One region of the Desulfosarcina variabilis str. Montpellier genome, then DNA from elsewhere that is predicted to be linked to it. Evidence: riboswitches for the same ligand, from Rfam matches in the RefSeq annotation. Region 1 holds a riboswitch; the other holds the start of a gene.
What was found. A riboswitch is a leader RNA that binds a small molecule or an ion and turns the genes downstream of it on or off. The one in region 1 is predicted to bind cobalamin.
Positions count from the first base shown of each region.

Region 1 (8,100 bases):
ACAGGCGAACGGGAGTATTGCACCACGATGACATGTCAATGATCTCTTTGGTTTCCAATCCTGCCCAGGCGAGCATTTGGACGATCGCGGCATTTGACCTTATCAATCGATGACTACTGCCGGTCAGATAATTTTTCAGATTCCAAATGAGCGGCAACAACGGTCCATTTCTATCATCGTCTATGCTAAAGGTCAGGCAAATAAAAAGGCCACCGATGTTCAAAGATGATGCGATTTTACGGGAAAATAGCCTGAAATCCACGTCATCGCCATCGAAGGCACACGCTTCAAAAACGATGTCATACCCCGTGCCAACGTCATCACACATAAAATCTCCAGCCATCGTTTGAACACGTTTGCTTAATCCGTATTTTTCAATATTGTCGCGTGTGCTATTAATAAAATAGGGTCTGTCAAATACAACTACCTTCAGGCTATGGTTTTCCAGGGCAAAAGCGATCGCGAAGCGGCCGTTTCCGCTGCCCAGGTCCATTAGTGTGCGGGCTTTTTGAAACTCCGGCATCGTTTTAATATGCCGCATGACATCATCATGATGAACGGCCATGCTGATCCGCTCCCGCCAATCCATATCGTCAACGGTAATTGAATGTGGTTCCGATTCGGGAAGTAATTTCGGTCCAGCATAAAGGAAATCTTTTAAATGACTTATGGATTCTCGAATCTGAATACAATGATTCAGATATCTTGCAAACCGAGGAGAATCCTTAGCTAAATAAGGCGCAACCGTTGATGCGGTACGGTATCCTTCCTTGGTCCGTTCCAACATCTTCATGCCGACCAGCACATTAAGCAGTTTATCGGTCAACTCTGTATGGATTCCAAGTTTGGCGGCCAGTTCGTCCGCGCGGGAAGGCCTTACCAATTCACTGAAGACGTCCAGCTCCAGAGCGGTTAAAAAGATTTGACCGGCTTCGAATCCGTCTGCCCACTCCCTCAGGAATGCAAGCAGGTTTTCCGCCGGAATTGCTACATCCGATTTTTTTCTCATCTGTGTTGGGGGTTTCATTTCTATTTTTATGGCGATTCAACGTTTTTTTGAATTCATTCAAATGCTACAAAAATATTTCGTCTGTCGAGGTGAGATTACCGAGGAACACAGTGAAGGGATAGATTGAATGGTGAAATAATGGTAAGGCATTAGCGGGTTTATATTGCCTGGTAGTCGCCAATAACCGGACAAACACAGTTTTAGTATTGGCTATGCATCCTATAAAACCCGCTTAATCCGTCCCATCACTGTACACCGCAGCTGGTCGGTAATCGGCAAGGCAGGTCTTCTGGCTTTCGGATCATCCTACTTTCTGCACCTTCCCGTCCGATTGGTTTTTGTGGACAGTGGTAGCAGCAGATTTCGTCCCCGATTACAGCGGCGGGACCACTCCCGATTCGCACGGGATTCTCTATTAAGCCTTTCGGCACCTTACTGAGAGTATTCAGTGCTTCAATTCTTTAGAATTGTCAAGCACAAGTTTTAAGAATATGCATTCATATAATGGTCCATCGAAAATTGCCTGTTAAGCCCAGGGTAACCGCATTTAACAATCAATATGAGGCTCCGAAGTCGCAGGCATGGCCAGCTCCTACAGCAAAAGACCGATAAATGGTGATATCATGGGCACCTGTAGGAGCGGTCCATGGCCGCGAAAAATATAAATCGATCCAAATGCGGTTACCCTGCTGTTAAGCCAGGATGGTATTGACAATGTTTGTGTGTTTTTCTAAAAATCTATTTTGAAATATCGTCAACAGGTGCTCCATCGGAGAGAATAGGGAATCCCGTGCAAATCGGGAGCGGACCCGCCGCTGTGACACTATCGATTTCAGGATTCACTGAAAGAGACTCTTTTTGACAACCCTCGCCACTATTCATTGCTGTTTGAATGGGAAGGCCGTCAAAAAGAGAGTTAAGCCAGAAGACCTGCCTGTGACGCCAGTTGTAAAAGAGCTCTCGTGATGTAGAGTAATTTATATTGTTGCCACGTAAACAGGGATAAAAACGGTATCCCCGCACCCGTATGGATGCGGGGATTTTTTTTGGGAGGAACGTCCAAATGAATCATTTGAAGGACCAGCACCCTTTGATGAAGGATCTTGGCCGGGAATATCGCCTGATGGAACGGCGCTTCATGGAATATCGGGTTTTCCTGTCCGCTGTCGAACTGAAGCTTTTTGACCAGCTTAGAAAGCCGATATCCGCCGCGAAGCTGGCCGAGCGCGCCGGAACGCATGCCGGCCTCACCCAAAAGTTGCTCGATGTACTCACCGCATCAGGCTTTGTGGTGAGCACTGCGGACGGCTATTGCAACACCGCGGAGACCACCGCTTTTTTAACCGAGGGCGGGGCCTATTTTTCTGCCGTGTCGGTTGATTATCTTAAGGGCAATTACGAACGGTTTGCCGGGTTAACCGATCAGATCATCCAGGGACCGCAAATGGTGAAGAAAAAAAAATACACCTTCAAACCCGATACGATCCGCATGATGGCCAATACCTGCCTGTTGGGTCGGCTTCAGGAAATCGTCGGTAGCGTGGCTGCGCTGCCCGGGTTTGACACTTTGCGTCGCTTGCTGGATATCGGCGGTGCTCACGGTCTGTTCGCCATTGCCCTGTGCCAGGAAAATCCTCACCTTTCAGCGGTGGTTTTCGACCAGCCCGGGGTGACTGATATGGCGAGCGAGTATATCATCACTTACGACATGCAAAAAAGAATCTCCACGGTGAACGGGGATCACGGGGTGGACCGGTTTGGCGACGGTTTCGATCTTGTTTTCGAATCTTTTACCTTTTTTGGCAATAAAACTCGATTGGCCGACTACTTTGCCCGCATCCACCATGCCCTTGCTCCAGGCGGCCTGTTGGTCAGTGTGCGCAGTGTGCTGGACGACAATCGTCAAGGCCCGGTGGCTGCGCTGCTGTGGGATCTGAAAAACGCCATGACCGGCGGTGAGGAAATGTATCACACCACATCTGAGTTGTTTTCGATTCTGGGCGAAGTCGGATTTTCCGGTATTCATTTTGCCGGCGACCCACAGCGATCGTCGGGGGATTATCAGATCATCGCGGCAGAGAAACCGTGATGAATCGATTGCTCGAAATGGCGGCGATTCTGCATCCGGAAATTTTTGGAACACCCGAGTATCGTTATTTTTACGAACTGCAATGAACCATAGCAAAAGGAGCATTACAATGAATATCGTCTATGTTCACGGCTACGTATTCAATATAAACACATGGTCCAGGGCCTGCGATCGGCTCGAGGCCGACGGCATTACCCTGCATCTTTTTTCCCAACAGCAATCGGCAGAGGACATCCTGGCGTATTTCGAGCAAGGTCCTGTGGACATTTTTATCGGCCACCTGTTTCATGATCTTCCCCTGCACGAAAAGCTTTTGGAAATTGCCGAAAAGGCCGCCGGCCGCATCGGTCTGGGCATGGACATGCCGCCCGGATTTTCCAGCTTCACGGCAGAACAGACGCTTCAATTCGAAACTTACATGAAAGGCGTTTCCGTCGATAACTATGTCAACGGGATTAAATTTCTCGCGGCCTGCAGTGGCCTGGAGATCGATTATGAGAAGCCTGAACCGGTCGAGACCAGCGGCATTTATCATCCGGATGCGCCTTCGTTTTATGACACCATAGAGGCGTATCGGGATTGGCGGGACGAGCAAATCGGCGATGGCCAGAGCCGACCCATTGTTGGCATCCTGTGTTACTACGGTCAAATCATGGAGAAAAACTGCGCCGAGGTCGATGCGGTGATCCACGCACTGGAGCGGTACGCTTTCATTCCCCTTTGCGTGTTCTGCGAAGGCGTGGCCGACAGCACGCTCCCGCTGGACAAACGCTACCCGTGGATCGACCTTTTTAAAAGCGTCGGTGACGATTTTGCCTTTGTGCTCAACCTCATGGCCGGCCGGCTGCTTTCAAGGGCTGAGGATACCCCGGTCCTTGAATCCTTGAACGTTCCCATCTTTCAACTGATCCGGCTGTACCACCAGACCCCGGAAGACTGGGACGCTGATCCCGGCGGACTGGGCCCCGGCTCCCACAGCATGGTTTATTCCCTGGCCCAACCGGAAATGTCCGGGGCCATCGAGCCGACCCTGGTGGCGGCATCGCTGCCCGAGACCGACGTGCGCAGCGGGCTCAACTACCGGCGCTATGTGCCCATGACCGAGCGCATCGACCATCTGTGCCGCCGGCTGACCCGCTGGCATCGTTTAAAGGAAATGCCGGTGGCCCAGCGACAGCTGACCATCGTTTTGAATAACAATCCCTGTAAGGGGGTGGAGGCCACTTTAGGCCTTGCCGCAGGGCTGGATACCTTCGAGAGTCTGGTCGCTTTCATGTCGGCCCTGAAGGCAGACGGTTACGATGTGAGGGATATACCGGACGACGGCGAGGCGCTTTTGAATATGTTTCTGGAGAAAAAGGCCATTTCCGAGTTTCGCTGGACCACGGTGGACGAAATCGTAAAAAAGGGTGGGGTGCTGCATCGCACCACGCAGGGCGAGTACGAGACATTTCTGGAAAATCTGCCGGCCCGGGCACGAACCCGCATTTTAGACGACTGGGGGCCGTTTCCCGGAGAAGGCATGGTTTACCAGGAGGACGGTGAATCGACCTTACTCGTGACCGGATTAACCTTCGGCAACATCAAGATTATCGTTCAGCCCAAACGGGGCTGCTACGGCGCCAAGTGCAACGGCGAGGTCTGCCGCATCCTCCACGACCCGGAATTGTCCCCGCCGCCCCACTGGCTGGCCACCTACCAGTATATCCGGGAAACGTCCGATGCGGTGATTCATTTCGGTACCCACGGCGCACTGGAGTTTTTGCCCGGAAAACGGGCGGCCCTGTCCAGCGCCTGTTTTCCCGAGGTCACCCTGGGCGATTTGCCCAACATATATCTCTATGTCATGGACGTTCCCGGTGACGGGCTGGTGGCCAAGCGCCGGGCCAGCGCCGAGATGGTCACCCACCTGACGCCGGTCCAGCGGCCGGCGGTACTGGATGATGAGATGACCGAGCTGGAGAATCTGCTGGGTCAGTACCGTAAGGCCGTGGAAAACGGCGAGCAGCAGCGGCAGACCGTGGTCTCAGAGACCATGCTGCCGCTGATGAAAAAACTCGGATTCGCTGACGAAACCGATGACGGCGAGAATTTCGCGGAAAAATCCGAATTGCTCTCACGCCAGATCGCCCGTTGCAAAAGAACGCTGGCACCCCAGGGCATGCATCTTCTGGGCACGGCGCCCGATTCCGAGGGGATCGCCACGATGCTGGCCACGATTCTGATCAAGCCTACCGACGAGCGTCCATCTCTGGATGAGATCGCTGGGTGGAGCGATGGCCAGGGTCAGGCCGAATCTTTCGATGGGGCCAGGGACGTGATCCAGTCGCTCCTGGACCCCGAGGCATCCACAAAGACGATCCATGCAGACGAGAAAATGGTTGCCAACCTCGGCACGTGGTGCCGGGACGTGGGCGGCCGCATTGCCATGAGTACGCGCGAGATTCCCCAGCTTTTACGTGCCCTGGACGGGCAGTTCATCGAGCCTGGGCTGTCCGGATCACTGGCCCTGGGCAAGACTCAGACCCTGCCTACGGGCCGCAATTTTTTCACCAGCGATGTATTGGCCATGCCCACCCGGGCCGCCTGGAAGGTGGGACGGCAGCTGGCCGACAACCTGTTGCGCAAGTATCTGGCCGAGGAGGGGACCTTTCCGGAAAGCGTGGGTGTCAGCCTGTGGAGCATCGATGCATTTAAATCGGACGGTGAGGTGTTTTGCCAGATTCTGTACCTGATGGGCATGGCGCCGCGATGGGGAACCAACGGCAGGATTGTGCGTGTGGAACCTATCGAATTGGACGATCTCACCATTGATCTTGACGACGGCCGGACCATCCCCCGGCCCCGGGTGGATGTGGTCATCCAGACCAGCAGCATCCTGCGGGACATGGTGCCGCATTTCGCTGATTTGCTTGACGAGGCCGCCTACACGGCCGGGCGCCTGGACGAACCCTATGAGCGCAACGCTATCCTCAAGCACACCCGGGAGCGCATGGACGAACTGCTCAAGGATGTGGGCAGCGACCTGTCCGAAAGCGAGATCCGGCGTATGGCCAGTTTCCGGGTGTTTTCGTCGGCGCCGGGCACGGCCGGCACCGGAGTGGGGCTGGCCATCGACGCGTCGGCCTGGGAAACCGATGACGATCTGGCCGAAACTTACATCAACTGGGCCGGGTACGCCTATGGCTCGGACCACGGCGGCAAACGATCGCGGGTGGCCGGCATGCAGGCCCACCAGATTTATGCCGACAACCTCAAGCGCCTAGATGTCTCCTACATGCGGCAATACTCGCCCGAATACGATCTGGTGGATTGCGGATGCTACACCGGTTTTCTGGGGGGCATGAGCGTGGCCGCCAAGGCGGTCAGCGGCAAACGGGCCAAGATTTACTGGGCCGACACCAATGCCCAGGGCGACCTGTCGGTGCGTGATCTCAAGGATGATATCGCCACATCGGTGCGTGCCAAACTGTTTAGCAAGAACTGGATCGAGAATCAGAAGGATCACGGGTACAAGGGCGCCGGCGGCGTATCGAGCCGGGTCAACAACCTGTTCAAGTGGAGCGCCACCACCCATCAGGTGGAAAAGTGGGTTTTCGACGAGGTGGTTCAAACCTACCTCCGCGACAAGGAAAACCTTGAGTGGCTGCGGCAGAACAACCCCTATGCCCTGGAGGAGATTACCCGGCGGCTGATGGAAGCCGAAAGCCGCGGATTGTGGGCCGCCGATGAGGACTTTTTGGCGGACGTTCAGGAGATCGCCCTGATGATCGAGGGTGACATGGAAGAGACCATGGGCGAGGTCACCGAAGAGTTCCAGGGTGCCAAGGTGGATGTGATGACCGACAAGGATGTGGAAAAATGGCAGCCCAAATGGAAAATCGATTCAATGCGGGCATGACGGTGATTGCTTCGACTCATGGAGAACAAATGAAGATTATATACATATGGGATACTCATGCCGGAGCGGGATAGAAATTCCCTTCCGATAAACGCCCTGATCGAGGCCATTGAAGCAAAAGGCATGAACACCCTTGCTTCATGCGATAACGGTCCACAGAACCCATGAGCATTGGAAAAACGACCTTGTCGGCCTCAATGCCATGGACATTATGGCAGGAATCATCTGGCCGGAATTTGAATGACAGATCATTACCATTGCGCTGTCCACCATCAGGATAAATGATGCGGCAAAACGCGTCGCGATGCCCATACCCGGACGCCCGGAATGAATTGCCGACATGGCCAGGCGTTGGATCACACTGAAAAGAACACCGGTTCAGCAGCTGACTATTACCAGCTCCTGGGCGGCATGAATGTCTGCGTGAAGGCCTATGGCGGGAAAGATCCGGTTTCCTTTATCGGTGACGCCTCCGATCCGAAACGGGTCAAAAACCGTCTGGTGGCGGAAGAGATGAGATATATTTATCGAAGCCGCGTCTTAAATCCGCGATTCATGGAAGGATTGAAACCCCATGGATATCGTGGTGCCCAGGAAATAACGAAAATCATCGAATATACTTTTGGTTGGGATGCTACCTCCGACGCGGCCGATGACTGGCAGTACCAGGCCTTTGCTGAGCATTTTCTCTTTGATGAAAAAAACAGACAGTGGATCGAAGAAAACAACCCTTAGGCCCTGCATGCAATGACCGAACGCCTTCTGGAAGCGCATGAGCGCGGATTCTGGGAGACGGATCAGGAAACGCTGCAAAAGCTGCGGGATATTTACCTTGAGGCGGAAAGCGAACTTGAAAGAATCGGAGATGACGATGCGTAACGGATAAACTGGGCGCAGCCATCCGTCTCTAATGTCCATCCAAAAATGCTCAATTAGCCCGACATTTTTGTTTCCCGAAAAAATTACCTGTTTCCACATGGAAACGATTTGCCAAAAGGATGGTATTGACAATATGGGTTTGTTTTTCTAAAAACTCAATTTGTTGATATGAGAAATTGTCCACAGGTGCTCTTGCTGGATTGAATGGGAAGGTCGTTGAAA
Region 1 covers NZ_CP159846.1:5,401,775-5,409,874, reverse strand. The annotation lists gene Dvar_RS24410 (methyltransferase) at 1-1,009, opposite strand, end outside; cobalamin riboswitch at 1,271-1,459, opposite strand; cobalamin riboswitch at 1,752-1,962, shown strand; gene Dvar_RS24405 (methyltransferase) at 2,073-3,098, shown strand; gene Dvar_RS24400 (cobaltochelatase subunit CobN) at 3,208-6,999, shown strand; gene Dvar_RS24395 (cobaltochelatase subunit CobN) at 7,327-7,734, shown strand; gene Dvar_RS24390 (hypothetical protein) at 7,747-7,878, shown strand.

Region 2 (8,100 bases), 1.8 Mb from region 1:
CAAGCGCTTCCTCGGCAGAGGAAACCCAGTTAAGCCGTGGGGGTTGGCTGAGATTGAGTCCCCGGTACTCATTGACGATACGCTCGGACAGCCGGCAATCCTCCTCCATGATCCAGGCGTCATAGGGCGTGGACACCAACAAAATATTGCGAACCTTCTTCGCCATCAGCTCATGAAAAAGCTTAAACCGGGAATCGGACTCGTTGACAAAAGGTTTTGTGGTTAGCGTCATGGGACCCTCCCCTTCCCCTGACAATGCGCGTTTCACATGTTGATCTTTTACATCCTTCACAGTTATTATCATAACCAAAAACGGCTAAAAAAGAAACGGTCGGCATTGATAAGACAATCATTTAAGAGGAAGCGAAATGCCCGATCAAAAAAAACGTCTCCCGTTTTATGTTGGCATCACGACCCTGGTGGTGATCATTGTTGTGGCGCTGAGTGGTCTGTTTTTATGGATCAGTCATCGTGAAAGCAAAGTCGCCGCAGTCCAGATGGCCGACCGACTTTTTACCGAAATCAATGCCAAAACCCTTAAGCGTTATGAACACGCCCTGGAATCGGTAGCTATTCTCGCCGGCTCAGCGGCGCGAATGCCCGGCATGCAGAATCCCCCCAGCCAAAACGGCCTATCCCACCCGGCCATGCCGGTAATGCTCAAGGCATTATCCTTTCATGATTTTTTATTTTCCACCTATTGCGGCTATGCGGATGGCAGTTTCATCCAGCTTGTTGCCGTCAGGGATAAACCGGAATTTCGCCAATTGTTCGGCGCACCCCAGGCAACCTATTACGTTCTGCGAACCATCACCGTCGATGCATCCGGCATCCGCCAGCAGCGCTGGTGTTTCCTGGATCAAAATCGACAGGTGATAGGCGAGATGAACAACCTGGATCCGGGTTACGATCCCCGCAAACGTCCCTGGTATAACCGGGCTCAGAAGGAAACCGGCGCCTTTTTCACCAAACCCTATGTATTCAGTTCCACCCGGCTTCCCGGCATCACCTGTGCGGAACAATTGCTCCATGGCGGCGGCGTATTTGGTGCCGACGTCACGCTGGACCGGTTTACCCGGTCCCTTGAAAGGCAGAAAATATCCGATCAGGGCATCCTTTTTCTTTTTGATCGCGACGGCCGCATCATTGCCAACCCCGAGGAAAACCCGATCAAAGCCGGCAATGGACTGAATTTTCTCAACGCACAAGAATCCGCTGATGCGCGGGTCCGCACGGTTGTGGCCCAATACCGCCAGCAGGCAGACCGGTTGATGGACCGCACACTGGAAATAACCATCAACGACATGGCCTACTTGGTTCGCTGCACCCCCATCAAGGCCGCACTAAAATTTGACCAGATCATCGCTTCCATTGCTCCGGTTTCTGATTTTACGGGTCACATCCAGCGTATGCGACAACGCATTTTTCTATTCTCCGGTTTGGTCTTACTGGTCATGCTACCCTTATCCTTTCTGATATCGCGCAAAATTTCTTCATCCCTCATGCGATTGGAACGTGAGTCCATCAAAATTCAGCTGTCTGATTTCAGTGAATCTCAACCCTTTGATTCGAGCATCAAGGAAATTCACTCCCTGATCAAGGCCTTCTTTCTCATGAAAGCCAAAATTCGTCATCTACTGGAGCAGCAGCGTAAGCTGTTTGATGACTTTACCAAGCTGATTGCCGGTGCCATCGATGCCAAATCGCCATATACCGGCGGTCACTGCGCCAGGGTGCCGGTGGTTGCCGAGATGCTGGCCGATGCGGCATGTAAGCGTGATGACGGACCCTTTGCCGATTTTACCATGGACACGGCAGACGAGCGCTGGGAATTCGAGGTCGCGGCGTGGCTGCATGACTGCGGAAAAGTCACCACCCCCGAGTATGTGGTGGACAAGGCCACCAAACTGGAGACCATCTATAACCGCATCCACGAAATCCGCATGCGTTTCGAAGTCCTTTTAAGAGATGCGCAAATTGAGTTTTATCGCAGCCAACTGGGCGGTGAGACCGACACCGAACAACTGGAAGCAAGGTTGCAGGAAACCCAGCAACAGATCGCCGATGATTTTGCCTTTGTTGCCGAGTGCAATATCGGGGGTGAATTCATGGCTGATGAAAAAATCGAGCGCCTGAACCGCATCGCGGCGCGCACCTGGCTGCGTTACCTGGATGATCGTATCGGCATTTCCCAGGATGAAGCGTCCCTTAAAAACAGGCAGCCCTCTCCCCGGTTGCCAGTGGTCGAGCACGTCCTTGCCGACAAGCCCGAGCACATGATCCCCCGCAGTGATCCACCCCCTTTTGAAGACCATGCCCATGACTTCACCATGCCGGTTCCTCAGCTCCAGTATAACCTGGGAGAGATATATAATCTCAGTATACGAAAAGGAACCCTGTCACCGGAAGACCGGTTTAAAATCAACGCGCACATCATTCAAACCATTATCATGCTGGGCAGGCTTGAATTTCCAGAGTATCTTAAAAATGTACCCGAATTCGCCGGTGCCCACCATGAAACCATGATCGGCACCGGCTATCCAAGGGGCTTAAAAAAAGAAGAGATGTCGATCCCCGCCCGCATTATGGCCATCGCCGACATCTTCGAGGCCCTGACCGCAGCTGATCGTCCCTATAAATCCCCCAAGTGTTTAAGCGAGGCATTGCGCATCATGAGTCTGATGCGAGACGAAAAGCATATTGATGCCGATCTTTTCGACTTGTTTTTAAGCAGCGGCGTTTTTCAAACTTACGCCGTGAAGTATCTAACCTCCGACCAGATTGATGAGGTGGATGTGAGCCTGTACCTGTCAACGGCTCACAATCAATAGCTAATTGCTAAAGGCTAAAAGCGAGATGCACAGGTCGAAAAAATCGAGGCTTACGCGATCCCGACCTAAACCTAAACCATAACCCCGTTCATACGAGAGGTGCCCATGAGAAGCCAAAAACAATTATATCGAAAGTTAATATGCCTTAGCCTGGTGGCCATGACGCTTTCCTTTTGGGCCTGTTCCAAGCAGACGGTACAGAAAAGCGGTCAAGGCGCGGCCGTCGGTGGTGCGGTCAGTGCCGTCGGCGGTCTGGTCACAGCACTGGTATTTGGCGGGAATGTCGGCGAAGCCGTTGCTCGCAGTGCGGTTTACGGGGCCAGTGCCGGCGCCGCTGCAGGAGCCATATCCGGTGCCATGGACGAGCACAATCAAAAAAAAGCAGCAGCCAACACCCTTTCTGAGGATATGCAAAAATTGAAAAAAAGGGTGGGAGAAGATGCGTTCAGCGGTCTTGAAGCCCTGGTGAGTTGCAAACATGAAGTGGCCCAGGCATACGGGCACACCGCCGCCCAATCGGATAACAAGGACCATGCCTTGGCCGGTTTGTGGCTACAGGTCATCGCCTACGCTGATAATCAGGAAAAGGAAAAGGCACGGGCCATTTTCCCTGATCTGGTCACCCAGGACGAAAAAATCGCGTCACACGCCCAAGCTGAAACCAAGATGCGGGAAGCATTGCAAAAACTCATGGACATCCGCGAAACCCATGGCCTGCCGCGGATTTGTGGATAGCGGGCGCTGTTTTTATTCCTGGATGCTGGTTGATGGAACCTTTGGTTTGGGGTGTTGAAGTTCAATTTTGTAATATTGGCGTTTCATCGACAATATTTTAAAAGAAGGTTGACTGTGCTGAATCGTAAGCGATAAAGAACAGCATCACAAACGCTTGGGAACCATAAACGAAAAGCAAACCATTCATCGTCATCCAGGTTCCTTAGCCAAGCATAAACAGCAGGGAAAGCGGTGAAAATCCGCTGCGGACCCGCCACTGTAAGTGGGGATAAACACCGCATTCCGCCCACTGCCGATCGGTGGGAAGAGGCGTCCGGTGGGACGATCCACAAGCCAGGAGACCTGCTCGGATGACATGATTGAACGCGCCTTCGCGGATCAAGGCGGATTCATTGCTGTGGCAGCTGAGCCGGCACGTCCGCCTTGTATCGCCAAAGGGCGGTTTTTTTATTAGATAGGTACCATGCGAAATCAATTGACCCACCACCGGCTAAGGGTGAACGGCCCTTCAACCCGCCCCCCAAAGGCGGCCGGTCACAAAAGAAAAACATGCCTGGCGCTGCTATTGGTGATCCTGTGGGGGGGCCTTATTCTGGTCTTGCCGGCCTGCAGCACCGCCAAAACCGTCACCGATCAATTAGGGCGCAAGGTTCAGCTTTCCGATCATCCCATGCGGATTGTCTCCCTGGCCCCCAGCATCACCGAAATCCTCTTTGCCCTGAAGCTTTCCGATCGTCTGGTCGGTGCAACACAATTCAGCGACTATCCGGCCGCAGCCCGGTCGCTGCCCAAAGTGGGTTCCTATGTTCATCTGAATGTCGAAAAAATCGTGGCCTTGAACCCCGATCTTTGCATCGCCGTCAAGGACGGCAATCCGATCACGGCCATCAGTAAACTGGAAGGCATGGGAATTCCCGTCTACGCCGTGGACCCGCGCAATTTAAAAGCGGTAATGGGAACCATGGAGGAACTGGGTCGGCTGCTGGATGTCTCCGACCGGTCAACGGCCATTGTCAGCCATATGCGCACCCGAATCGATTATATCGGGCAATGCATTGCCGGAGCCTCTCATCGGCCAACGGTGTTTTTTCAGATTGGTGTTTCTCCGATCGTTTCCGTAGGCACCTCGACTTTTCTTCACGAGTTGATCACCATGGCCGGCGGCATCAACCTGGCCCAGGGCAAGACCCCCTACCCGCGGTTCTCCAAGGAAGAAGTCATCGTTCTGCGACCGGAAGTCATAATCATCACCTCCATGGCGCGGCAAGCCGTATTTGAAGAGGTCAAGCAGGATTGGCAGCAGTGGGACGCCATGCCGGCAGTAAAAAACGACCGCATCTATCTTGTAGACTCCGATGTACTGGACCGTCCAAGCCCGCGCCTGGTGGATGGGCTGGAAATGCTGGCCCGCCTGATTCATCCGGATCGTTTCAGAAAGCCCCAATCATGATCAAGATCCCGGCCTCTGTCCCAGCCAAGATCATCCTGGTAAGTCTGGTACTATTCCTTTTACTGGCCGTTGCCATGCTGTTTGGACTGGCCATGGGCCCATCGGGCAGCGGTATTGATACTGTCTGGAAAACTTTTTTCCAGCGTGACGCCGTGGATGCCACGCAATGCGCCATCATCTTGCGTATCCGATTGCCCCGCGTACTGCTTGCCGCATTAGTCGGCGCGGCCCTGTCACTGGGCGGTTTGGTGTTTCAGGCGCTACTCAAAAATCCCCTGGCCGAACCATACATCCTGGGTATTTCCGGTGGATCGGCCATCGGCGCCATTATCGGTATTTTATTAGGGCTGTCCCGCATTCAAGGCGTGGGGTTCACCGCATTTATCGGTAGTCTGACCACTTTATTGCTGATCATCATCGTCAGCTCAGGCCGCACCCTGATGGTCAAAGACGCGCTTTTACTGTCGGGCGTCATGGTCAATGCCTTTTGTAGCGCGGTGATCATGTTTTTACTTTCCATCTCCCAGGATGCGCGCCTGCACAACATTATCTTCTGGTTGATGGGTGATCTTTCCGCATCCCAGCTTCATCATGTGGGATTTCTCGCAGCCATTCTACTTCCCTGCTTTTTTTTGGTATTCATCCATTCCAATCGAATGAATCTTTTGCTTCTGGGCAGTGATATGGCGGCCTCCATGGGGGTGCGGGTGCGTCAGGTAACCCTGGTACTGCTGGTTACGACCTCACTGATGGTGAGCATGTCGGTCAGTCAATGCGGTTTGATCGGTTTTGTAGGGCTGGTCATTCCCCACCTGCTGCGCCTTGCCATTGGTCCGGATCACCGCATCCTGGTGCCGGCCTGCATCTTCGGGGGCGGGGCCTACATGGTGGGGTGCGACCTGTTGGCCCGGGTCCTGCCGGCCCAGGGCGAAATGCCCGGCGGCGTCATCACGGCCATGATCGGGGCGCCGCTGTTCATAGCGCTATTAAGGCAATCCAGAACATGACGATCAATGTTGAGAAAATAACCTGTGCGTATTCCGGCAAATCCGTTTTCGAGGAGTTGACCTTCACTGTGCAGCCATCTGAGATGTTCATCATCATCGGTCCCAACGGATCAGGGAAAACCACGCTGGTCAAGGTCCTGGCCGGGCTGTTGCCGATCTCCAGCGGTGAAATCGGTCTTTTTGGCCGCCCATTTAGGCAGTACAAAAGGAAAGCACTGGCGCAGTTGATCGCCTATGTTTCCCAGTCCATTGCCGATGACAGTCCGTTTACCGTAAGTGAAATAGTGCTCATGGGCCGTTCACCCTATTTAGGCATTCTGGGCGTGGAAGGTGAAGCGGATCTGGCGCTTGCCAGGCAGGCCATTGAATACGCCGGTCTAACCCACCTGGCGGATCGTCCCGTGAGCCGGCTTAGCGGTGGCGAGCGCCAGCGCGCCCAGATCGCCAGAGCCATTTGCCAGCACCCCAAACTGATTCTGTTGGATGAACCCACCGCCGCCCTGGACATGGCCCATCAGGTTCGCATGATGGAAATTCTGGCTGATTTGCGAGCCGAACGTGAGACAACGGTGGTCATGGTATCCCACGACATCAATCTGGCCGCCATGTATGCCGATCGTTTGCTCCTGCTGGTCGATGGCCGCATTGCTGCCTGCGGGCCGCCTGAGGCGGTCATCAATACACAAGTGCTTTCCAAGGCATACGGCTGCCCGCTGCGGGTCGATACCAGTCCTGTCGGTCCCTGGCCGCGGGTGAGTCTGATTCCCGATCGCCAACCGTCAACTGAAACTGGATGATCTTGGTGAGTTGATGAGCTGATGAGCCACCGATCACCGACAACCGATAACGGATCACCCCTGTCACCCCCGCTATGCCTCAACCGCCAACGCACGCCCCCCATGAGCAGTATAGCGCTTCGGAGAACTTCCATCCACTTCCCGGAATACCCGCGTAAAATAGGAAGCATCGTTGAATCCAACGGCATATCCGGCCTCGGTGACGTTGTGACCACCACATTAGGGTGCAGGTAAAAAAATAATTACACCAGATTGCTCCGGATTTGCGCCTCGTCTACAAGGCGCATCCGCCGGTGCATATTTGTTGGAATCTGTGCCGGCGGATGGAACGCCGTAGACGGGTGCAAGGACAAGCAGGATGGGGTAATTATTTTTTACCTGTGCCGTCAAGTTTGGTTAGTGGTTGCCGACGCAATGAGGTCATCCAAAATAGCATCTTCAGCACGGCTATGCCCCTCATGCCAATTCAGATCAGTATCCCAGTATCCCTGGCACCTTCCCACCAAACCGGTAGAAAAATTGTAGTTTATTTCGGCAATTCGAGGCATTTTTTCCGCATCGTAGATGTAATCAACAGCCATACTTTGAACTTGCATCTTTTTAGCGGTTTCGAAGGAGAGCTTGACAAGATCCAAATCCACACGGTCAACATTAACATCAACACGCCCGCTACCTGAGGCCCTGAAATCATTGTCGCGGTTATCGCGCACACAACCAAATGCTCTATTGCCGATGACGATAATACGCGTGTCAAACGTGTTACCGGGAAGAAAATCTTGAAAATACACATACCCTCTCTCGCGTTGAGAAAGATTCTCCCACAACTGTGATGGGTGTTTGATGGACCGTAGAATACGTTTGGTAAAATCCTTACAGTAAGCAGAAGCATTCACTCGCCTGCTGTCGGCAGAATGATCGCGACGATGGATTACTTCTCCGAAATGATAATCAGGATAGCAAAAGCTTTCATCCATCTTTCTACGATAAAACCCCTCCCTGAAGGAAACCTTGCAAACCCTCGCTGCTTCTTTTTTATCAGCGATCAGCCTCACATTTCTCGATCGGCGGCCACATCGAAGTTTCAATATCTTGGGGAAAGTAGCCGTTTCTATCCATTCAAGAGCGGACTCGAGATCATAGAAAACATAGGTCTGAATAGATGGTGCACCTACGGCATCCAATAGATATCTCTGATAAATTTTATCATTGTAAAACCGGGAAGTATTATGATCAGGCCAGACTTTTAATCCCATGCTTTGAGCTGCAGCCAATACTTGAGG
Region 2 covers NZ_CP159846.1:3,634,803-3,642,902, reverse strand. The annotation lists gene Dvar_RS16545 (DUF5752 family protein) at 1-232, opposite strand, end outside; gene Dvar_RS16540 (HD domain-containing phosphohydrolase) at 369-2,831, shown strand; gene Dvar_RS16535 (hypothetical protein) at 2,937-3,566, shown strand; cobalamin riboswitch at 3,745-3,931, shown strand; gene Dvar_RS16530 (ABC transporter substrate-binding protein) at 4,030-5,016, shown strand; gene Dvar_RS16525 (FecCD family ABC transporter permease) at 5,013-6,023, shown strand; gene Dvar_RS16520 (ABC transporter ATP-binding protein) at 6,020-6,820, shown strand; partial or broken gene Dvar_RS16515 (hypothetical protein) at 6,893-7,015, opposite strand; gene Dvar_RS16510 (ATP-grasp domain-containing protein) at 7,207-8,100, opposite strand, start outside.
Region 2: linked by a shared signal. The riboswitch ahead of Dvar_RS16530 (ABC transporter substrate-binding protein) and the one ahead of Dvar_RS24405 (methyltransferase) in region 1 are both predicted to bind cobalamin.